2 regions of the Mesorhizobium sp. P3_A2 genome follow, and region 2 is predicted to be linked to the other one. Evidence: predicted binding sites of a transcription regulator. Region 2 holds the regulator's gene; the other holds the start of a gene.
What was found. Region 2 encodes LexA, which represses DNA repair genes until DNA is damaged. Its sites were predicted from a motif close to TGTTCNNNNTGTGTTCNG; they were not measured.
Positions count from the first base shown of each region.

Region 1 (11,499 bases), on a different contig from region 2:
CGCCGCCGGCCAGCCGGTCGCCGCCGGCGCCGCCATTGAGGATGTCATCGCCAAGGCCGCCGCGCAGGTCGTCGGAGCCGGTACCGCCATCAAGGGCATCGTCGCCCTCATCGCCACGGATGCCGTCCGTGCCCGCGCCGCCGCTTATGACGTCATTGCCGGCGCCGCCCTTCAGCCAATCCGTGCCCGCGCCGCCGATCAGGGTGTCGGCGCCGGTGCCGCCGAACAGCTGGTCATTGCCGGCGCCGCCGTCGAGCGTGTCATTGAACGACGTGCCGATGACGCGGTCGCCGCCGCCCAGCGCGGTGACGAGCGCGGCACGATCATGGGCTCCATAGTTCACTGTGTTCGCGGCGTGGGTCAGCGCGATGGATTCGGCCGGTGGAGCAACCGAGATCGTAATCGTCGCCAGATTGCTGTTGCCCTGGCCGTCCGTGGCGTAAACCGTGAAGCTGTCAGTGCCGACGAAGCCCGCCTCGGGTGTGTAGTCGAACAGATTGCCGTTCAGAAAGTCGGCATGATAGTGCAAGCTGTTGCCATAGTGGCCCTGGTGAAACGGATAGTGGTTGCCGTCGAAACGCGTGCTTTGCTCAAAGGTGCCGTGGTCCGGCCCATCGACTACGACAAAGCTCAGGAGATCATAGTCGGCATCGGCGGCGCTGAATTTGATGTCGTCGAGAAATTCCCCCTGCGAAACCGACACGTTCAGATTGGCAACCGTGGGCGCATGATTGACGAACGTGTCGGGCTGCAGCGTGCCTCCCTCCAGGATGATCTGGTGCTGGCCGTATTGGGTGTTTTCGCCGCCGAAATACTCGTTCGCCCCGATCCAGGTGACGGTGATGGTGTCGGGGCTGTCGGCGTTGACCGAGACGATCCGGGCCGACAGGTAGGCTGCCTGGTCGGACAAAGTGCGGAGAAGATTGCCGTCATTGTCGAAGACCTGCGTTTCGACCGACGTCCAGGTCTCGGTCCTGCCTTCGTTGGTGAAGCTGGTGATGGTGAAGAAGCCGTCGAAGACATCGACCGAAGCCACGTCGATGCCGCCGAACGGGAAATCGGGCTTTGCCCCTATCAGCCCGATCACGTCGCCATCGGGTTCCGTGATGCTGAAAAGCACCGCATCGGGGCTCGGATTGGGATAGTCGGGTTCTTCCCATACGGTGAGCTGACTGCCATTGCTTAAGGTCGGCATCCTGTTTTCCTCGCTTTGGCGCCTGGACGCGCTGCGGATGTCCCCCGATCCCAACCATACCATAGTATGCGAGTCGGATCGGTGACACCCAACCGCGACGCGCCTTTGTGGTTAATTCTGTCTCGGGCGAAGGCAGGCGTCGGCATCGTATGCTGCCGGAAGGACGGCGACACTTGCATGTTCCTGTAATGTTCTTGCCTTGGGCTGAAATCTATGGTTGTCTTGGGCCGACATCGCTCGCAGTCTGATCAGAAAGACCCGAGCGAACCGGTATCCGGGGGCTTGAACAAATGGTGGCGCGGGTTCGCACGGTTGCTTTCCAGGGCATTGAGGCCGTGCCGGTCGATGTCCAGGTGATGATCGCGCCGGGCAAGGTCGGCATGCACATTGTCGGCCTGCCCGACAAGGCGGTGGCCGAGAGCCGCGAGCGGGTGCAGGCGGCACTGCATGCGTCGGGCCTGTCGATGCCGTCGAAAAAGGTCACGATCAATCTAGCCCCGGCCGATCTGCCCAAGGAAGGCAGCCATTACGACCTGCCGATCGCGCTCGGCCTGATGGCCGCACTCGGCGCCATTCCGGGCGACATGCTGGCCTCCTATGTCGTGCTCGGCGAATTGTCGCTCGACGGCACCATTGCCGCGGTGGCCGGCGCGCTGCCGGCGGCGATCGGCGCCAATGCCGAGGGAAAGGGCCTGATCTGCCCGTTCGGCTGTGGGCCAGAAGCAGCATGGGCCGGCAAGGATTTCGACATATTGGCGCCGCGCAGCCTGATTGCGATTGCCAATCATTTTCGCGGCACGCAGGTGCTGTCGCGGCCCGAGCCCGGCATCCATGTCTCGGCGCGCGACCTGCCTGACCTCTGCGACATCAAGGGCCAGGAGAGCGCCAAGCGGGCGCTGGAAGTGGCGGCCGCCGGCGGCCACAATCTGCTGATGGCCGGCCCGCCAGGCTCGGGAAAATCGATGCTGGCGCAAAGGCTGCCGTCGATCCTGCCGCCGCTGGCGCCGAAGGAGTTGCTCGAAGTCTCGATGATCGCCTCGGTGGCGGGCGAGCTCGGCGAAGGCAAGCTGACCGACCGGCGGCCGTTCCGCGCCCCGCACCATTCGGCCTCGATGGCGGCGATGGTCGGCGGCGGCTTGCGGGTGCGGCCGGGCGAGGTCTCGCTCGCCCATCACGGCGTGCTGTTCCTCGACGAATTCCCCGAATTCTCGCCGCAGACGCTGGATGCGCTGCGCCAGCCGCTGGAGACCGGCGACTGCATGATCGCGCGCGCCAACCACCGCGTCACCTATCCGGCGCGCATCCAGCTGGTGGCGGCGATGAACCCGTGCCGATGCGGCATGGCCGGCGAACCCGGCTATCGCTGCCTGCGTGGCGAGCGCTGCCGCACCGACTACCAGGCGCGCATTTCCGGCCCACTGCTCGACCGCATCGACCTCAGGATCGAGGTGCCGGCGGTCTCGGCCGCCGATCTGATTCGCCCTGACCGCGCGGAGAAAAGTGCCGCCGTAGCCCAGCGCGTGGCCCGTGCGCGCACCATCCAGCGCGAGCGCTTCGAACGGCTCGGCGTCACCAGCGCGACCACCAATGCGCATTGCTCGCCCTCGATCATCGAAGACATCGCCGTGCCGGATGCAGCCGGCCTTTCGCTGCTCAGAGACGCCAGCGAAAAGCTCGGCTTTTCGGCGCGCGCCTACCACCGCGTGCTGAAAGTGGCGCGCACGCTGGCCGACCTCGACGCCAGCGAAACCGTCGGCCGCATCCATCTGGCCGAGGCGATTTCCTACCGCATGATGTCGGAGCGGGTGGCGCAGGCGGCGTAGATCCCTCTCCCTTGAGAGGAGGGGACGCTGGCGCTCAAGCCTTCGCCTTCAGCTCCAGCCGCCGCGCGTGCAGCACCGGCTCGGTATATCCATTCGGCTGTTCGCGGCCCCTAAACACCAGGTCGCAGGCGGCCTGGAAGGCGATGGAATTGTCGAAGTCGGCGGCCATCGGCCGGTAGAGGGGATCGCCGACATTCTGCAGATCGACGATTGCCGCCATGCGGCGCAGCGAATCCATCACCTGAATCTGCGAGCAGACCTTGTGGTGCAGCCAATTGGCAATGTGCTGCGAGGAGATGCGCAGCGTGGCGCGGTCTTCCATCAGGCCGACATCGTTGATGTCCGGCACCTTGGAGCAGCCGACGCCCTGGTCGATCCAGCGCACGACATAGCCCAGAATGCCTTGCGCATTGTTGTCGAGCTCGCGCTGGATCTCGTCCGGCGTCCAGTTCGGCCGCACGGCGACCGGCACCGACAATATGTCGTCGAGCTTCGCCTTGGGTCGGCTCTTCAGCGCAGCCTGGACAGCATGAACATCGACCTTGTGGTAATGGGTGGCGTGCAGCGTGGCAGCGGTCGGCGACGGCACCCAGGCGGTGTTGGCGCCGGCCTTGGGATGGGCGATCTTCTGTTCCAGCATCGCCGCCATAAGGTCGGGCATCGCCCACATGCCCTTGCCGATCTGGGCGTGGCCGGCCAGACCGCATTCGAGCCCGGTGTCGACATTCCACGCCTCATAGGCGGAAATCCAGGCGGCCTGCTTCATGTCGCCCTTGCGGATCATCGGCCCGGCTTCCATGGAGGTGTGGATCTCATCGCCGGTGCGGTCGAGGAAGCCGGTGTTGATGAACACGACGCGCTCTCTTGCCGCGCGGATTGCCTCCTTGAGGTTGACGGTGGTGCGCCGCTCCTCGTCCATAATGCCCATCTTGATGGTGTTTTTGGCCATGCCGAGCAGTGCTTCGACGCGGTCGAAAATCTCGACAGCGAAAGCAACTTCCTCCGGCCCGTGCATCTTGGGCTTCACCACATACATCGAGCCGGCCCGGGAATTCATCCGCCGCCCGTTGGCGCCGACATCGTGCAGCGCGATCAGCGTCGTCATCGCCGCATCCATGATGCCTTCCGGCACCTCGTTGCCGTCGCGGTCGAGGATGGCGGGATTGGTCATCAGGTGGCCGACATTGCGCACCAGCATCAGCGAGCGACCAGGCAGGCTCAGCGCGCCGCCATTCGGCGCCGTCCAGGCGCGGTCCGGGTTGAGCTTGCGGACAAAACTCTTGCCGCCCTTGGTGATTTCCTCGGCGAGATCGCCCTTCATCAGGCCGAGCCAGTTGCGATAGACGACGACCTTGTCTTCGGCATCCACCGCCGCGACCGAATCCTCACAGTCCTGGATGGTGGTCAGCGCCGATTCCAGGATGACGTCGGCAATGCCGGCAGGGTCGGTGCGGCCGATCTGGTTGGCGCGGTCGATCAGGATTTCGATGTGCAGCCCGTTCTGGGCGAGCAAAATGGCTTCAGGGTTGGCGGGGTCGCCACGATAGCCGGCAAACTGTTTCGGGTTGGCCAGCGTGGTGCCGCCGGCGCCGGCGCTGAGCCGCAAGATGTTGCCCTGGACTGTAAGCCCGTTCACGCCTGCCCATTTGCCCGAAGTGAGCGGCACGGACTCGTCGAGGACGTTTTTCGCCCAGGCAACCACCTTGGCGCCACGCACAGGGTTGAAGCTTTTGCCCTTCTCGGCGCCGCCGGTCTCGGGAATGGCATCGGTACCGTAGAGCGCATCGTAGAGCGACCCCCAGCGGGCATTGGCGGCGTTGAGCGCATAGCGCGCATTCATCACCGGCACCACCAGCTGCGGCCCCGCGACGATGGCGATCTCCGGGTCGACATTGTCGGTCGAGACGCTGAAGGCCGGACCTTCCGGAACGAGATAGCCGATCTGCTTGAGGAAATTCTTGTAGGCCTCCATGTCGATGGGCGCGCCATTGGCGCGATACCAGGCGTCGATCTGCTCCTGCATGGCGTCGCGTTTTGCCAGCAACGTCCGGTTCTTCGGTGCGAGATCATGGACGATGGCCGAAAACCCGGTCCAGAAAGCGTCGGCCGCAATGCCGGTGCCCGGCAGCGCTTCGTTGCCTACGAAGTCGTGCAATTCGCGGGCAATCCGCAATCCGGCGATCTCGACGCGATCGGTCATCAGGGCTTCTCCAGATGAAAGGCTTTGCGGCCTTTGGCATGTCAGGGGTGAAGGGTCAATTCAGCTTAGGGTGAAGGTGGCGGGAATCGCCGCCAAATCTCCCCCCTTGAGGGGGAGATGGCCGCGAAGCGGCCAGAGGGGGTCGGTGCGACCGGGCTCGCCCTCCTGCGACAGATGGAGGTTAGCGCTCCACGCGCTAGAACCCCCTCTGTCGCCTACGGCGACATCTCCCCCTCAAGGGGGGAGATTACCCGCGCTACACCGCAATCCTCGGCCTTCCCGACGCCACCGCCACCACATGGGCTTCGATGAACATACGCTGGGCTTCGACGGTGGAAACCTTGAACTCAGTCGAAACATCGATCTCGGCATTGTCCGTGCCGGCATCCTTTGCCCGCTCGGCAACGATCGCCCGCACATCGGCTTCCGCCGCCGCGATCGCCTTGGCCTCGTCGGTGAAATCGCGCACCGTTTGCCCCGAGGCGAGTCGAAACAGGCCTTCCTTGGGCTGGCTGACGCGGGCTTCGGCGGAGACGCGGACCTGGCCGACGACGGCGCCGAGGGCATTGGCGACGTCGGTGTCTTCCGGCACCACGCATTCATTGCCGACCAGCTCGGCCAAGCCGGCATAGTGCAACGGCGCCGAGGCGCCGAGGCCGATGACCGGACGGTCGAGCGCGACCGAGAGCCTGGCGATGCCCGGATGGGCATCGACGGCGCGCTGCACCAGCGCGTGCGCGACGGTAGCGGCGCCATCCAGCCCGTCTTCGGCAAAAGCGGTTTCCAAAATGTATTCGGCCGACCAGCGCGTCAGGGTCAGCAGCACGCGTTCGGAGATCACCTCGGGGGAGGCGGCGATGTTCTGGCCGCGGCCGTCGCGCTTGCGGGCGAAGAGTTCGGCGCCGAGGCGTGCGGTGGCCGCATCCCAGTTGGCCTGCTTGCCCAGCACATGGGCGGCATCCGAGGGGGTGAAGCCCGAGATATGCACCAGGCCGCGCGAGACCAGCCGGTTCAGCGTGGCGTTCTGGGCGTTCGAGGCCAGCAGCCTGTCGATGGCCAGCGGTACAGTGCCGATCTGGTCGTAGAGTTTTGCCTCGGGCGCGGTCAGACCGGCGGCAAGCCTGTCCGGCACGCCGGTGCGCAGCGCAAAGCGGCCGTCCATGCGGCCGGGGTTCGGTGCGCGCAGCTGGCGTTCGAGCTCGGATGTCACGGAAACACCATGCATCATGCCGGCCAACGCCAAGGGCACCAGGCGGCGCGGCCCGAGCAGGATTTTCGGGTTGAGCGCGCCGTCTTCCAGCGCCACTTCGGAATCGCCGCCGAGACCGAAGGTGCGCATGGCCACCGCCTCGACCATGGTGCGGAAACCGCCGACCGTGGCTCCTTCCGGATCGAGGCGCGGGCGGCCGCCATCGAGCACGGCGACATCCGTTGTGGTGCCGCCAATGTCGGAAACCATGGCGTTGTCCAAGCCGGTCATATGGCGGGCGCCGACCAGGCTGGCGGCCGGGCCGGACAAAATCGTCTCGATCGGCCGCTGGCGGGCAAAGGCGGCCGAAACCAGCGCGCCGTCGCCGCGTACCACCATCAGCGGCGCCACGATCTTGCGCGCTTCGAGAAAGCCTTCGGTCGCCGCCACCAGCCGGTCGATCATCGAGATCAGCCGGGCGTTGAGCAAAGTGGTGAGCGCGCGGCGCGGGCCGCCGAGCTTGGCCGACAATTCGTGGCTGGCGGTGACGGGCAGGCCGGTCTTTTCGCGGATCAGGTCGCGCGCGGCAAGCTCATGCGCGGGATTACGGGTGGCGAAATAGGCACAGACGGCAAAGCCCGACACCGATGCGCCGAGTTCGGGCAGCGCCGCCTCGAGGCCTGCAAGGTCGAGCTTGGCCGCATTGCCGTGGACATCATGGCCGCCCGGACAAAACACCACCGGGTCGGTGCCGAGCGCGGTCTTCAACCCGTCGCGGGCAAGGTCGGCTTCGGTAAAGCCGATCATGATCAGCGCAACGCGACCGCCCTGGCCCTCGACCAACGCGTTGGTGGCGAGCGTCGTCGACATCGACACCAGTTTGATCGCCGCCGGGTCGGTGGCGGATTTCTCCAGCACCGCGTCGACCGCGCCGGAAATGCCGACGGCAAGGTCGTGCCGCGTGGTCAGCGCCTTGGCCTTGGCCAGCACCTTGCCTTTGGGACCACCTTGTTCCGACCACAGCACGGCATCGGTATAGGTGCCGCCGGTGTCGATGCCGAGGAACAGGGGTTTGGGCTTGGTGGTCATTTCTGGCGGTCCGGAATTCTGTTCCCCCGCCCATAGCCGATACGGCCTCGCGGATAAAGGCGGGAGAGGTGGGCCAGTTTTGACCCTCCTCCTCGCCTCGCATGCCCGCCAAACTTTGTAACGGTCACATTTTTTCATTGGTGCGCGGCCTGCCTTTGCGTGCACCATGCGCCGATCTCATCCCTCTCAGGACTTCGTCATGACCACGCTTCCCGGCATTGCCGACATCCACGCCGCCGCCGCGCGGCTCTCCGGCCTGATCGTCGAAACCCCGCTGATCGAATCGTCGGAACTCAACAAGCGCTTCGGCGGCCGCATCCTGTTCAAGCCTGAGACGCTGCAGCGCACCGGCTCGTTCAAGTTCCGCGGCGCCTACAACAAATTGTCGACGCTAAGCGAGGAAGAGCGCGGCCGCGGCGTGGTCGCTTTCTCGTCGGGCAACCACGCACAAGGCGTCGCCGCTTCCGCCGCCATGTTCGGCGTCAAGGCAGTCATCGCCATGCCCGCCGACGCGCCCGCGATGAAGATCGCCAACGTCCGCAAGATGGGCGCCGAGGTGGTGCCGTTCGATCGTTTTCGCGACGACCGCATGACCGTGGTGCGCCCCTATATGGACAAGGGCATGGTGCTGGTGCCGCCCTTCGACGATCCGGCCATCATCTCAGGCCAGGGCACGATCGGCCTCGAACTGATGCGCCAGGCCAAGGCGCTCGGCGTCAGCCTCGACGCGGTTCTCATCCCTTGCGGTGGTGGCGGCCTGTCGAGCGGCATTTCGATTGCGGTCAAAGACGCCTCGCCAGATACGGCGGTCTGGGCGGTGGAGCCCGAGCATTTCGACGACACCCGCCGTTCGCTGATCGAGGGAAAAAGGGTTTCGAACGAACCCGGCCACAGCTCGATCTGCGATGCCATCCTGGTTGCCGAGCCGGGCGAGATGACCTTCGAGATCAACCGCAAGAACCTCGCCGGCGCGATCGCCGTCTCAGACAAGGCGGCGGCACAGGCGATGCGCGACGCCATGGCCCATCTCAAGCTGGTGGTCGAGCCTGGTGGCTGCGTGGCGCTGGCAGCATTGTCATCGGGCGAGATCGAGCTGTCGGGCAAATGCGTGGCCGTGGTGCTATCGGGCGGCAATGTCGATTTCAGCACCTATGCCGAGATCATGGCCGCGGCCTAGGCAGGCGTGCGGGCGGCTTGAGCCGTTGCAGTCTCTCATCCGCTGGATAAAGTAGCGCGATGGCGAAGCACCTGCTGACTATCGAGGACGTCTTTGCAATCCCCGGACGCGGATTTTTGGTGATTCCCGGGCCACTGCTTTCGGAATATACCGGCCCTGTTCGACTACCCGTCAGGCTGGTACTCCCCAGCGGCGAAGAAAAACGAGCGACATTGACGCTTGAGGACATTCGTAAGACGCCCCCGCCAAAGCAGCCTCGGTGGGGTTGTCTGCTTGAGGGTTTCGAGCGAGATGATCTTCCTGCTGGAACGGAAGTTTGGACCTAGCGGCCCAACGCATGGCCGTTGGGCCAACATCGACGCCGATGGCCGAGGAAAGCTGGCATGGCAGACGCTGACATAAGAGCGGCGCTGGATCGCCATTGGGCGGCCTCCGATGCCAATGATTTCGAGGCGGAGCATCAGATCTATCGCGACGACGCGGTGCTCGATTATCCGCAATCGGGCGAGCGCATTCGAGGTCGGCAAAACATCCAGTCGTCGCGCGCCGCGCAGCCGAACCAGAAGCGCTTCGCGGTGCGGCGGATCACCGGCTCAGGCGACCTCTGGATCACCGAATATGTCCTGACCTATGACGGGATTCCCTCCTATACGGTGAGCATCATGGAGTTCCTCGATGGCAAGGTGGCCCGCGAGACCCAGTATTTCGGCGATCCGTTCGATCCGGGACCTTCGCGTGCGCAATGGGTCGAGCGGATATCTTGAAAACCAGGCGGCGATAGCATGACCGGCCTCCGCCCGCTCGACCGCGCCGAACTGCCGGAAGATACGGCTGCTCTCGCCCGCTACCTCATCGGCAGACTGGTGGTGCGGGAGCTGCCGGAAGGCATCGTCAGCGGCCGCATCGTCGAAACCGAAGCCTATGTCACCGGCGACGCCGCCGGCCATGGCTATCGCGGGATGACGCCGCGCAATCGCTCGTTGTTCCTCGAGGCCGGCCACGCCTATGTCTATCTCGCCTATGGCGTCTCCTGGATGCTCAATGTTTCAAGCGAAGGGGCGGGGACCGGCACCGGCGTGCTGATCCGGGCGCTCGAACCGCTCGAAGGCATTCCGCTTATGCGGCAGAGCCGAGGCGTCGAGCGCCTGCGTGACCTGGCGCGAGGGCCGGGACGGCTCGCCCAGGCGTTGCGGATCGATCGTTCGCTCGATGGCCTCGATCTGTGCCGGCAAGGCCCGCTATGGCTGGCCGAAGACGAACATAAGTCCGGCAACATCGGCCAAGGCATCCGGATCGGCATTACCAAGGATGCGGACCGCCCGCTGCGGTTTTATGTCAGGGGCAGCCCCTTCGTCAGCGGTCCGAGATCGCTCAACCCTTGAGAGCCTAGTCCAGTGTCCGCCTGAATCGCACGAGTGCTACGCCGGCAAACAAGGCCACGAACGCAACCAGCCAGGTGATCTCGCTCGCCACCGCCGGCAGCTCGGCGCCTTTCAGCATCACCGCCCGGGTGATGCGCAAAAAATGCGTCAGCGGGAAAATCTCGCCGAAGGTCTGCGCCCAGCCCGGCATGCCGCGATAGGGGAACATGAAGCCCGACAGCAGGATCGACGGCAGGAAGAAGAAGAAGGTCAGCTGCAGTGCCTGCATTTGCGTGCGGGCAATGGTCGAGATGGTGTAGCCGAGCAGCACCAGCGCCAGCACGAACACAAGAACGGCAGTGAGCAGCAGCGACATCGAACCGGTGAAGGGGATGGCAAACAGGAGCTTCGACGCCGCCAGGACCACCACCACCTGCACCGCGCCGACCGCCAGATAGGGCAGCACCTTGCCCAGCATGATCTCGAGCGGACTGGACGGCATCGCCAGCAGGTTCTCCATCGTGCCGCGCTCGGTCTCGCGTGTCAGCGCGATCGAGGTCATCATCACCATGGTCATCTGCAGGATGACGCCGAGCAGCCCGGGAACGATGTTGTATTGCGAGATGCCTTCCGGGTTGTAGCGCCGGTGCACCACCACGTCGAGCTGGCCCCTGGCGTTCTCGGCCGCCGCCTCCTGCATGCCTTGCGCTCGAAGCAGCGCCTGGCTGGCGACGGTGCTTAGAGTCGAGATTGCGCCGCTGGCGGCGGCCGGATCGGTGGCGTCGGCCTCGATCAGGATCTGCGGATTGTCGCCGCGTTCGACCCGGCGGCCGAAATCGGCGGGGATGGTGACGACGAAGGAAACGTCGCCGCGCGCCATCAGGAATTCGGCTTGCTCGGCACTTTGCGCGACATGGTCGAAGCGGTAGTAGCCGGTCGTCTGCAGGGCCGCGACAATGGCGCGGGTGTAGGGGTCGTTGCTGGTCGCCACGAGTGCGGCCGGCAGGCTTTTGGGATCGTTGTTGATGGCATAGCCGAACAGCACCAACTGTAAAAGCGGCACGCCCAGCATCATGGCGAAGGTGATGCGGTCGCGCCGCATCTGGATGAATTCCTTGATCAGCAGCGCACCGAGCCTGGCGAAGGAGAAGACGCTGTTCATGCCATATTGTCCTTCGAGCCGGACATGAACTGGATGAACACATCCTCGAGGCTGGTCTCACCGGGTTTTACGGTGACGCCTTTATGCTCCTTCTCGACATCGGCAAGCGCCTTCTCGAGTGCTGCCTTGTCGGAGCCAACGACATGCAGCGTGGCGCCGAACGGCGCAACCTGGTCGACGCCCGGCCGTTCCTTCAGGGCATCGGCGACCTGGTCGAGGTGCGGCCCCTGCAGCACGAAGGTAGTCAGCCCGGCATTCTTCACCACTTCGTCCACCGTGCCGGTGGCCAGCATCTTGCCGTAG
Region 1 covers NZ_JBFUGC010000002.1:351,341-362,839, forward strand. The annotation lists gene AC1DXM_RS06235 (Ig-like domain-containing protein) at 1-1,195, opposite strand, end outside; gene AC1DXM_RS06240 (YifB family Mg chelatase-like AAA ATPase) at 1,486-3,018, shown strand; gene AC1DXM_RS06245 (malate synthase G) at 3,053-5,218, opposite strand; gene AC1DXM_RS06250 (hydantoinase/oxoprolinase N-terminal domain-containing protein) at 5,475-7,496, opposite strand; gene AC1DXM_RS06255 (threonine/serine dehydratase) at 7,696-8,673, shown strand; gene AC1DXM_RS06260 (nuclear transport factor 2 family protein) at 9,057-9,437, shown strand; gene AC1DXM_RS06265 (DNA-3-methyladenine glycosylase) at 9,456-10,055, shown strand; gene AC1DXM_RS06270 (ABC transporter permease) at 10,060-11,196, opposite strand; gene AC1DXM_RS06275 (ABC transporter ATP-binding protein) at 11,193-11,499, opposite strand, start outside.
Region 1: the regulator LexA is predicted to act here: its motif matches at 1,374-1,391, upstream of AC1DXM_RS06240 (YifB family Mg chelatase-like AAA ATPase).

Region 2 (11,499 bases):
CCGCCGGCCTGGCAGAGGCCGGACATCCGCCGGTCATTATCCTGGTCGAAGGCCAGGCCGACCGTCAGTCCGAGCTCACCGTCTATGAGCATGAAAGCCTCGCCCTGGAAGACATTGGCTCGCTGGTTGCGTTGCTGAGGCGACGACGGATCACCCATCTTGTGCTTGCCGGCGAGATCAGACGCAGGCCGCGGCTGGTCGACATGCGGCCGAGCCTTGGGCTACTCGCGCTGATACCCTCGGTCGCCATGGCGCTTGCGCGCGGCGATGACGGCCTGTTGAAGATATTGACCCGCGGCCTGGAGGCGCGCGGCATCAAGGTTGTCGGCGCGCATGAGGTCGTGCCCCGGCTTGTCGCGACCGAAGGGCCGCTGACCAAGGCCGTGCCGCGAAAATCTGACTGGCGAGATATCGAGGCGGCACATGCGGCGGCAAAGGCTATCGGCGCGCTCGACATCGGTCAGGCTGCCATCGCCATCGGTGGTCGCACTATTGCCCTGGAAGGCGTCGAGGGTACTCACGGACTGCTCGAGCGGACGCAGCAGCTGCGCGGCCATGGCAGGCTCGCCGGCAAGACGCGCGGTGTCCTGGTCAAATGTGCAAAGCCCGGCCAGGAACTGCGCGCAGATCTGCCGTCTATCGGTCCGCAGACGGTCGAGGCAGCACACGCCGCCGGGCTTGCCGGCATTGCCGTCGAGGCCGGCCGTTCGCTGATCCTCGAAGGTCCCGTCGTTCTCGCGCGCGCCAATGCACTTGGCCTGTTCGTGTATGGCCTGCCGGCCGTGGAGCCTGGCCATGGCAGCTGAGAAGCCGCTGAAGATCGCCATCGTCGCCGGCGAAGAGTCCGGTGACTTGTTGGGCGCCGACATCGTCCAGTCGCTGAAGCGCATGACCGGGCGCGATATCAGACTGGTCGGCATTGGCGGGCGGCATCTGCAGGCGCTCGGGCTGGTGCCGCTGTTCGACGGGGCCGAGATCGCGCTGATGGGGCTCAGCGCCATTCTACGCGACCTGCCGCGCCTGATGCGGCGCATCGGCCAGACGGCTAATGCCGTCGCTGCTGAGAAACCCGACTGTCTGATCACCATCGACAGCCCTGACTTTTCTTTGCGCGTGGCCAAAAAGGTCCGCGCTGCCGATCCTTCCATCCTGATCGTCCACTATGTCTGCCCGAGTGTCTGGGCGTGGCGGCCGGGCAGAGCGGTGGCGATGAAGCCCTATGTCGACCACATACTGTGCATCCTGCCTTTCGAGGTGAAGGAGCTCAGCCGCCTCGGCGGTCCGCCCGGAACCTATGTCGGACACCGCCTCACGCATGATCCGGGTGTGCTCAGCGCGGCAAGGGCGCAAGGCCAGCCGCGCGATTTCTCAGGGGACCGCGTCAAGACACTGCTTGTGCTGCCCGGATCGCGGCGCGGCGAGGTAAGCCGGCTTATCGATCCCTTCGGCCAGACGATCTCGGCGCTGCGCGCGCGCGGACACCGCCTGCGCCTGCTGTTGCCCACGGTGCCGCATGTCGCTGACCTGGTCAAAACATCGGTCGCGCGCTGGGATGAAAAGCCAGAGATCATCCTCGATGCCGAGCGCAAATGGCAGGCCTTCGGCAAGGCCGATGCGGCGCTGATTGCTTCGGGAACGGTATCGCTCGAACTGGCGCTGTCTGGTGTGCCGATGATCTCATGCTACCGGCTCGATCCGGTGATGCGCATGGTCCAGGGGCTGGTCACGGTGTGGAGCGCCACCTTGCCCAATCTGATCGCCGACCAGGCGATCGTGCCGGAGCACTACAACCAATATGTGCGAGCGCGCTATCTGGCGCGGCAGCTCGAGGCTCTGTTTTCAGACACAGCCTATCGCACCTGGCAAAAGGACGGTTTTGCCGAGGTTGCCAGGCGCATGGCCACTGACAAGCCCTCCGGCGATATCGCGGCGGAAGTCGTTCTCCGTCACATCAAGCTTCGTCACTCCAACTAAAAAGCGCCCTTGCGGGCGCTCTTTGCAGTGTCATGGCGAAGCCGCATGCGGCTTCGATTACCGCTTTGCGATCGGCACGTAGTCGCGTTCCGGCGCGCCGGTGTAGAGTTGGCGCGGGCGGCCGATCTTCTGGTGCGGATCCTCGATCATTTCCTTCCACTGCGCGATCCAGCCGACGGTGCGGGCGACCGCGAACAGCACGGTGAACATGGTGGTGGGGAAGCCCAGCGCCTTCAGCGTGATGCCGGAGTAGAAGTCGACGTTCGGATAGAGCTTCTTCTCGATGAAGTAGGAATCGGTCAGCGCGATCTTTTCCAGCTCCATGGCGATGTCGAGCAGCGGATCGTCCTTGATGCCAAGTTCGCCCAAGACTTCATGCGCCGTCTTCTGCATGATTTTCGCACGAGGATCGTAGTTCTTGTAGACGCGGTGGCCAAAGCCCATCAGCCGGAACGGATCGTTCTTGTCCTTGGCGCGGGCGATGAATTCCGGGATGTGGTCGACATGGCCGATCTCGCCCAGCATGTTGAGCGCCGCCTCGTTGGCGCCGCCATGCGCCGGGCCCCACAGGCAAGCAATGCCGGCGGCAATGCAGGCGAACGGGTTGGCGCCCGACGAACCGGCGAGACGCACCGTCGAGGTCGAGGCGTTCTGCTCGTGGTCGGCATGCAGGATGAAGATACGCTCCATGGCGCGCGCCAGCACCGGGTTGATCTTGTATTCCTCGCACGGCACGGCGAAGCACATGTGCAGGAAGTTGGCGGCGAAGTTCAGCTCGTTCTTCGGGTAAATGAAGGGCTGGCCGATATGGTATTTGTAGGCCATGGCCGCGATGGTCGGCATCTTGGCGATCAGCCGCATCGAGGCGACCATGCGCTGATACGGGTCCGAAATGTCGGTGGAGTCGTGATAGAAGGCCGACAGCGCGCCGACCACGCCGCACATCACAGCCATCGGATGCGCATCGCGGCGGAAGCCGGTGAAGAAGCGCGACATCTGCTCATGCACCATGGTGTGGCGCGTCACCCGGTAGTCGAAGTCGTCCTTCTGCGCCTTGGTCGGCAGTTCACCGTAGAGCAGCAGGTAGCAGACTTCGAGGAAGTCGCCATGCTCGGCCAGCTGGTCGATCGGATAGCCGCGGTGCAGCAGGATGCCAGCATCGCCGTCGATGAAGGTGATCGCCGACTCGCAGCTCGCCGTCGAGGTGAAGCCGGGGTCGTAGGTAAAGGCGCCGGTGGTGTTGTAGAGCGCACCGATGTCGATGACGTCAGGCCCGACCGAGCCGCTTCGCACCTTGAATTCGTGCGTCTTGCCGGCCAGTTCGAGCGTGGCAGTCGACGGGTGCGTCGTCTTGCTGCCGGTTTCCAGTTTTGTCGCAGCTTCGCTCATTCTCAAACTCCTTCATGTTCCTCATGCCGGCAAGGCAATTCCTGCTAACGACACGTCGAAATCACCGGAATGCGCGAACTCGCCACCGCATTTTGGGAGGTGCGTGCCAGATTGGGCCAGGGCCTAATGTTGCACTGCGAAACGCGCCTTTCAATGCCAATCTTCTTGGGCCAGTTCGCTCCTAATCGATTTGATCGCCAATCCGCGCCAGGCTTTCCTCGCGGCCGAGCACGGCAAGCACGTCGAAAACGCCGGGCGAGGTGCTGCGGCCGGTAAGGGCTGCTCTCAGTGGCTGGGCCACGGCGCCAAGCTTGTGGCCGCCAGCCGTCGCGAACTCGCGCACCGCGGCTTCCGCAGCAGCGGCCGTCCATTCGCCCGAAACCGTCTGCAAAGCCGCGTGTGCGCCACGCAGGATCGCCCGCGCGTCGGCATTGAGCAGTGCGGCCGCCTTCTCGTCGATCGGCAGCGGCCGCTCGACGAACAGGAAGCCGGCGCCATCGGCCAGCTCGACCAGTGTCTTGGCGCGCTCCTTCAGACCGGGCAGGGCGGCCAGCAGTTGCGCCTTCCTGGTGTCGTCGAGGCGGGCGGCCAGCGCCGGGCCGCCTTCGAGATAGGGAAGAGTGGCGACGAAGATGTCGAGAAGTGCCTGATCATCCATCTTGCGCATATGCACGCCGTTCAGCGCGTCGAGCTTGGCGAAGTCGAAGCGCGCCGCACCCTTGTTGACGTCGCCGATGTCGAACCATGAGATCATGTCCTTGATCGACATCACCTCGTCGTCGCCATGGCTCCAGCCGAGGCGGGCGAGATAATTGAGCAGCGCCTCGGGCAGATAACCCATGGCGCGGTAGGCCTCGACGCCGAGCGCGCCATGCCGCTTCGACAGCTTGGCGCCGTCGGCGCCGTGGATCAGCGGGATGTGCGACATGGACGGCACCTCCCAGCCCATGGCGTTGTAAATCACTGTCTGGCGCGCGGCATTGGTCAGATGGTCGTCGCCACGAATGATGTGGGTGACGCCCATGTCGTGGTCGTCGACGACGACGGCATGCATGTAGGTCGGGACACCATCCGAACGCAGGATGATGAAATCGTCGAGATCCTTGTTGGGAAAGCGCACCTCGCCCTGCACGCGGTCATGCACCACAGTCTCGCCCTCGGTCGGCGCCTTGATGCGGATAGCGCCCTTGACGCCGGCAGGCGCCTCGGAGGGGTCGCGGTCGCGCCAAGCACCATTGTAGCGTGGCGGCAGGCTCTTGGCGCGTGCCGCCTCGCGCATCGCCTCGAGCTCGGCGGGAGTCTCGTAGGCGTAGTAGGCCTTGCCCAGGCGCACCAACTCCTCGGCCACCTCGCGGTGGCGCGGCGCACGCTCGAACTGCGAGACGGCCTCGCCGTCCCAGGACAGGCCGAGCCAGGTCAGCCCATCGAGAATGGCCTGGGTTGCCGCTTCCGTGGAACGTTCGCGGTCGGTGTCCTCGATACGCAGCAGCATCGTGCCGTCAGTGTGCTTGGCATACAGCCAGTTGAACAGCGCGGTGCGCGCGCCACCGATATGCAGGTAGCCGGTGGGCGAGGGGGCAAAACGGGTGACCACCCTGTTGGACATGGCAATTTTGCTGGACATGGCAATTCTCGGGCAAGGCTAGAAAAAGGGGGCGTGATCGCGCGGACTTTCGCGCTTTGCGCGTTCATGTAGCATAGGGGGTCTAGGGCGCAAGGGGCAGACCCGATGGCTGGACGTGGCCGGGGCGAGGATCAAGGCGAGGGCGCTGCGACAAGCGTCAACGAACGCTCCCTATTTGCCGACAGTCCCTATGCCGAGCCGATGCCCGTCGCGCTGCCCGAGACGCGACCTGGTCTCCGACCTTTGTCTCCGGGTGACACTGCGTCGGCGTCGGTCGACGCCGTGCCCGGGTCCGCCATTCGTCTGCGCAGGCTGCTACGCCGATCGACATGGCCAGCAATCCGCCGCAGCGTTGCCATGGCCGCCGTCACCGAACTCGACCGTGGCGTTGCCTTTCTGCTGGTGCCGGTTTTCCTGGCGGCCGGCGTCATCATTTATTTCTCGCTGGCCAGCGAGCCAGGCTTTGCCCAGCCAATCGCGATTGTGCTGCTAACGGCCTGTTGCGCAGCCGTCGCCCGGTCCTGGCCGAAGACGCATCTGCTCTGCATGGCAGCGATGCTGTGTGCGCTCGGCGTGGTCGCCGCCAAAGTCGAAACCTGGCGCGCCGGAACGCAGATGCTCGGCTCCGAGATCCAGACACGACTGACCGGACGCGTCGTCAGTCTCGAGCAGATGGAGAACGGCCGCGTCAGGCTGACGCTCGACGTTATTTCCACCGCTCACCCAAAGCTGCGCTACGCGCCAGAGCGGGTCAGGCTCTCGGCGCGCACCGTTCCCGCCGATATGACCGCCGGCTCCCTGATCACCGGCTATGCCAGGCTGTTGCCGCCGACCGGTCCGGTGCGGCCGGAGAGCTACGATTTCTCCTTCGACAGCTATTTCACCGGGATCGGCGGCAGCGGCTTCTTTCTCGGTAATCCGAAAACCATTGCTTCGCAGGGCCTGCCGCCGCTGACCGCACGGCTCTCGTCGGCAATCGAGAATGCGCGCGAAAACATTGCCGACCATATCAGGGGCAAGATCGGCGGCGCCGAAGGCGAGATTGCCGCGGCGCTCATGGTCGGTGTGCGCGCCGGCATTCCGGACGAGGTCAACGAGGCGATGCGGCGCACCGGCATCTACCACATCATCTCCATTTCCGGCCTGCACATGGCGCTGGTCGCCGGCACCATCATGGCATTGCTGCGTGGCGCCTTTGCGCTGTTTCCGGATTTCTCCTCGCGCCGGCCGGTGAAGAAATATGCGGCGGCGGCAGCGCTTGTCTCCATTGCCGCCTATCTCGTCATCTCAGGCATTGTTGTCGCTGCCGAGCGCAGCTTCATCATGCTGGCGGTCATGCTGGTCGCGGTGCTGTTCGATCGTGCAGCGCTCACCATGCGCAATCTGGCGATCTCGGCCATCGCCGTCATCTTGGTGTCGCCGCATGAGGTTGTCGGCCCGAGTTTCCAGATGTCGTTCGCCGCCACCGCCGCCCTAGTCGGCGCCTATGCCGGCTGGGCTGACTACCGCGCCGACAAGGTGAGAACGCCGCCCGCAAGGCGCTCGTTCGTCGGCTTCCTGTCGCGAAAATTCGTGCTGGCCATGGGCGGTCTCGCCATGACATCGATCATCGCAGGCAGCGCCACTTTGCTGTTTGCCATCTGGCATTTCCAGCGTGTGTCGCCGCTCAGTCTGCTCGCCAATCTGGCGGTGATGCCGATCGTCTCGCTGGTCGTCATGCCGTTTGCGGTGCTCAGCGCGCTGGCCATGCCGTTCGGCGCCGATGGGCCGTTCCTCTATGTCATGGGCAAGGGGCTGACGACGATGATCGCCATCTCCGCCTGGATTTCTCAGCGCTCGCCGGTCGATGCCGTCGGGCTGATCTCCATCCGCTCGGTGCTGCTGGTAGCGGTCGCCCTCGTCATCGCCACCATGGCCACCACCTGGCTGAGGCTGGCGGCCGTTCCTTTCGCGCTGGCCGGCCTGTTGACTGTGCCGCAGGTGCGCACGCCCGATGTGCTTATCTCGGAGGATGCGCATCTGGTGGCATTGCCGATCGGCGGCGGCGAACTCGCGCTCAACCGGGAACGCTCGAACGAATTCACCACCGATAATTGGAAACGGGCATTGAGAGCCGAAACCATTATCCCGCCTGAGATTTTCGAGGCAACGGACACGCGGTTCGATCTAGACCCGCTCGACCTGCCGCCAGGCTCGCCCTTCTATTGCACAGGCAATCTCTGCATTGCCCGGCACCCCGCCGGAGCCATCATCGCGCTGGCAAAAGACCGCAACACAGCGCGGCCAGCCTGCGCTTTCGCGAGCCTGATCGTCATCGACGACGCCACCGCCTACAATCCGTGCCGCGACCCGCTGGTGCTGGTCCTGACCAAGAAGCAACTTGCCCGCGATGGTAGTGCCGCCGTCTTCTTCGACCCACAATCGGCCGCGACAGCGCCAACCATCCGCTTCGCCGTCGACAAGCCCTATCGTCCCTGGCACGAGCAACGCCGCTTCTCACGCGAAGCGCGTGGAATGCCGCCTTACAAGCAGCCCGAGAAGTACAAACCTAAACCGGCTCAGTAGCGCCTGATCAGCCCAACCAGCTTGCCCTGCACCTTGACCCTGTCCGGCCCGAAGATGCGGGTTTCGTAGGCCGGGTTGGCGGCTTCCAGCGCGATCGAGGCGCCCTTGCGGCGGAAGCGCTTCAGCGTCGCTTCCTCTTCATCGACCAGCGCCACCACGATCTCGCCGGGGCTCGCCGTATCGGCATTGCGAATGATCACCGTGTCGCCGTCGAAAATGCCGGCCTCGATCATCGAGTCACCCTTGACCTCGAGCGCGTAGTGTTCGCCGCCCATGATCATGTCCGGCGGCACCGAGATCGAATGGGTCTGGTGTTGGATGGCGTCGATCGGCACACCGGCGGCGATGCGGCCCATCACCGGGATCGACACCGCGGAAACCGCGTCGTCATTGCCGGCCGACATCGAACGAGAAGAGGAGGCCGGTTTGATCTGGCGGCCGAGACCGCCTTGCCCCTGACCACCTTGACCGAGACTGCCCTGGATGACGCTCGGCGAAAACTTCTTCGCCGCGTTGAGGCCGGGCGCGATCGAGTCGGGCAGCCGCAGCACTTCCAATGCTCGAGCCCGGTTCGGCAGCCGGCGAATGAAGCCGCGCTCCTCCAGCGCCGTGATCAGGCGATGGATACCGGACTTCGAGGCAAGGTCGAGCGCCTCCTTCATCTCGTCGAAAGACGGCGGGATTCCGCTCTCCTTCAGGCGTTCATGGATGAACATCAGGAGTTCATGTTGTTTGCGCGTCAGCATCGCGGCCCCCACGGGTTCTGAAACCAGAATCGGAAAAAACAAACCCAGAACAAACACTATCTGTTCCAGTTGTGTTCCGCAACCTTTTAAAGTTTAATGAATGTGTTGACGTTTTGTTCAGCGTAACATCAGGACGCTGCAGGCGGCACCCGCGGCGGCGGCAGGAGCGAAGGGCTCGCGCACGATCAAGCCGTTGGCGTCGGCCAGCATTCTCAACATCGAGGAATCCTGGATGCCGAACGGCGTCGCCACCCGTGCGCCGGTTTCTTCGCTCACCACGGCGCGCACATAGTCCTGCCTCAGATCATTGGCCGGCATCGCGGCGCCAAGTTGCGCCGGACGGATATCCTGCCGATGGACGCGGCCGCCGAGCTGCGCCAAAAGCGGCTTCAAAAACAGCTGCGAACAGACCAGGCTCGCCACCGGATTGCCGGGCAGGCCGATGCACCTGATGTCGCCGAGCCGCCCGAACATCAGCGGCTTGCCGGGGCGCATGGCGAGTTTCCAGAAATCGAGCTTCATGCCTTCGCCGGTCAGCACGTCATGCACGAGGTCGTGGTCGCCGACCGAAGCGCCACCGAGCGTGACGATGACGTCGGCCTTTGCCGCGACAGCCTTGCGCACCAGCGCCGCTATGTCGGCCTTGCGATCTGCCGCGATGCCGAGATCAAGCGCTTTGGCGCCGACAGACTGCGCGGCGGCCACAACACCGTAAGCGTTGGAGGAGATAATCTGATCCGGACCGGGGTCACGCCCCGGCGGCAGCAATTCGTCGCCGGTGGCGATGATCGCGACCAGAGGTCGGCGCACGACGTTGAGCATCGGATGATTGGCCGACGCCGCAAGCGACAATGCGGCCGGATCGAGCACGCGACCTTTTTGCAGGAGCAGGTCGCCTTGCGAGAAATCCAGTCCACGGCGGCGGATGTTACGGTCTTTCGCGGTCGGCTCGGTGACCTCGATATGGCCATTGCCAAGGTCGCGGACATTCTCCTGGATGACGATCGTGTCGGCACCTTCGGGCACCGGCGCGCCGGTGAAAATGCGGACAGCCTCCGCCCTGCCGACCGAGCCGTCAAAGCCGCGCCCTGCGGGCGCCATGCCGATCACCGAAAGCCGCGCCGGGGCGGACGCCACATCCTGCGCCCGCGCGGCATAGCCGTCCATGGCGGAGGCGTTGAAAGGCGGCTGGGTGCGTAGCGCCACGACAGGCTCCGCCAGCACCCGGCCGGCAGCATCCGCCAGCGCGATGCTTTCACCCGGCAGCGGCACAGCGCCTTCCAGCAGGCGCTTCAGCGCCTCGGCCACGGGAACCAGCGCCATCAGGCGCCCGCCTTGTAGTCGCCGGACTTGCCGCCGGTCTTTTCCACCAGCCTTATGCCGGAAATCACCATGGCGCGATCGGCCGCCTTGGCCATGTCGTAAATGGTCAGGCATGCCACCGAGGCAGCGGTCAGCGCCTCCATTTCGACCCCGGTCTTGCCGGTGACGCGGGCCAGTGCCGTGACCCTGAGGCCAGGCAGCGCCGCGTCCGGCTCGATGTCGACCGACACCTTGGTCAACAGCAGAGGATGGCAGAGCGGGATCAGCTCATGCGTCTTCTTGGCCGCCATGATGCCGGCGATGCGTGCTGTGCCCAGCACGTCGCCCTTCTTGGCGTCACCGTCGAGGATCATTTTCAGGGTTTCCGGCCGCATCGAGACAAAACCCTCGGCAATCGCCGTGCGCGTCGTCTCCGCCTTGTCGCCGACATCGACCATGTTGGCCTCGCCCTTGGCGCCGAGATGGGTGAGGGCGGCTGGCATCCTCAGACGGCCTCTGCCGGCGTCTTGCCCGTCAGAAGCAGGCGCGTTGCCGCCGCCACATCCTCTTGCCGCATCAGGCTTTCGCCGACAAGGAAGGTTTCGATGCCGGCCTTTTGCATCCTGAGGCAATCGTCATGCGTGAAAATACCGCTCTCGCTGACCAGCAAGCGGTCGCCCGGCACCATCGACGCCAGCCGCTCGGAGGTTTCCAGGCTGGTTTCGAACGTTCTAAGATTGCGGTTATTGATGCCGATCAGCCGCGACGAGAGTTTTACCGCGCGCTCGGTCTCGGCTTCGTCATGCACCTCGATCAGCGCATCCATGCCGAGTTCGAATGCGGTCGCTTCCAATTCGCTCGCCAAGGCATCGTCGACGCTGGCCATGATGATCAGGATGGCGTCGGCGCCCCAGGCGCGGGCCTCGTAGACCTGGTAGGGGTCAAACAGGAAATCCTTGCGCAGCGCGGGCAGCGACACCGCCTTGCGGGCGTTGGTTAGAAATTCCGGCGCGCCCTGGAAAGACGGCGCATCGGTCAGCACCGAAAGACAGGCAGCGCCGCCTTTCTCATAGGCCTGCGCCAGCGCTGGCGGGTCGAAATCGGCACGGATCAACCCTTTGGAAGGGCTCGCCTTCTTGATTTCGGCGATCAGGGCAAAGTTGCCGGATCGGCGCTTCGCCTCGAGCGCCGCGAGAAAGCCGCGCGGCGCGTCGGCGTCCTTGGCCCGTGCCTTGATCTCGGCCAGCGGTATCAGCGCCTTTGCCGCCGCGATCTCGTCGCGCTTGTAGGCCTCGATCTTGCGCAGAATGTCAGCCACGGGCCTATCCGTTCGAAATCTCGACCAGCCTGTCGAGCACGCCTAGCGCCCGGCCGCTGTCGATGGCTTGTGCCGCCGCCGCCATGCCGTCGGCAAGCGTTGTTGCCTTGCCCGCCACCACCATGCCGGCACCGGCATTCATCAGCACCGTGTCGCGATAGGCGCCGGCGGCGCCGCCCAGCATGTCGCGCAAAGCCTGGGCGTTGTACGCGGCGTCTCCGCCGCGCAACTCGTCCTTGGTGTGGCGCTGCAAACCGACTGCTTCCGGGGTCAGCGTAAAGTGGCGGATCTCGCCACCGGCCAGTTCGGCAACCTGCGTTTCGCCGGTGGTGGTGATCTCGTCATAGCCGTCGCCATGGACGACCCATGCATGCTCTGTACCCAGCGCCTTCAACGTCTCGGCCACCGGCACGATCCATTCCGGCAGGAACACGCCGACCATCTGGCGGCTTACGCCGGCCGGATTGGACAGCGGTCCGAGCAGGTTGAAGATTGTGCGGGTGCCGAGCTCCACGCGCGTCGGGCCGACATGCTTCATCGCCGGATGATGCGCCGGCGCGAACATGAAGCCGACGCCCGCC
Region 2 covers NZ_JBFUGC010000003.1:128,609-140,107, reverse strand. The annotation lists gene AC1DXM_RS08135 (LpxI family protein) at 1-806, shown strand, start outside; gene lpxB (lipid-A-disaccharide synthase) at 796-1,974, shown strand; gene gltA (citrate synthase) at 2,032-3,363, opposite strand; gene gltX (glutamate--tRNA ligase) at 3,545-4,969, opposite strand; gene AC1DXM_RS08115 (ComEC/Rec2 family competence protein) at 5,093-7,552, shown strand; gene lexA (transcriptional repressor LexA) at 7,546-8,298, opposite strand; gene AC1DXM_RS08105 (molybdopterin molybdotransferase MoeA) at 8,416-9,621, opposite strand; gene moaC (cyclic pyranopterin monophosphate synthase MoaC) at 9,621-10,103, opposite strand; gene trpC (indole-3-glycerol phosphate synthase TrpC) at 10,106-10,918, opposite strand; gene trpD (anthranilate phosphoribosyltransferase) at 10,923-11,499, opposite strand, start outside.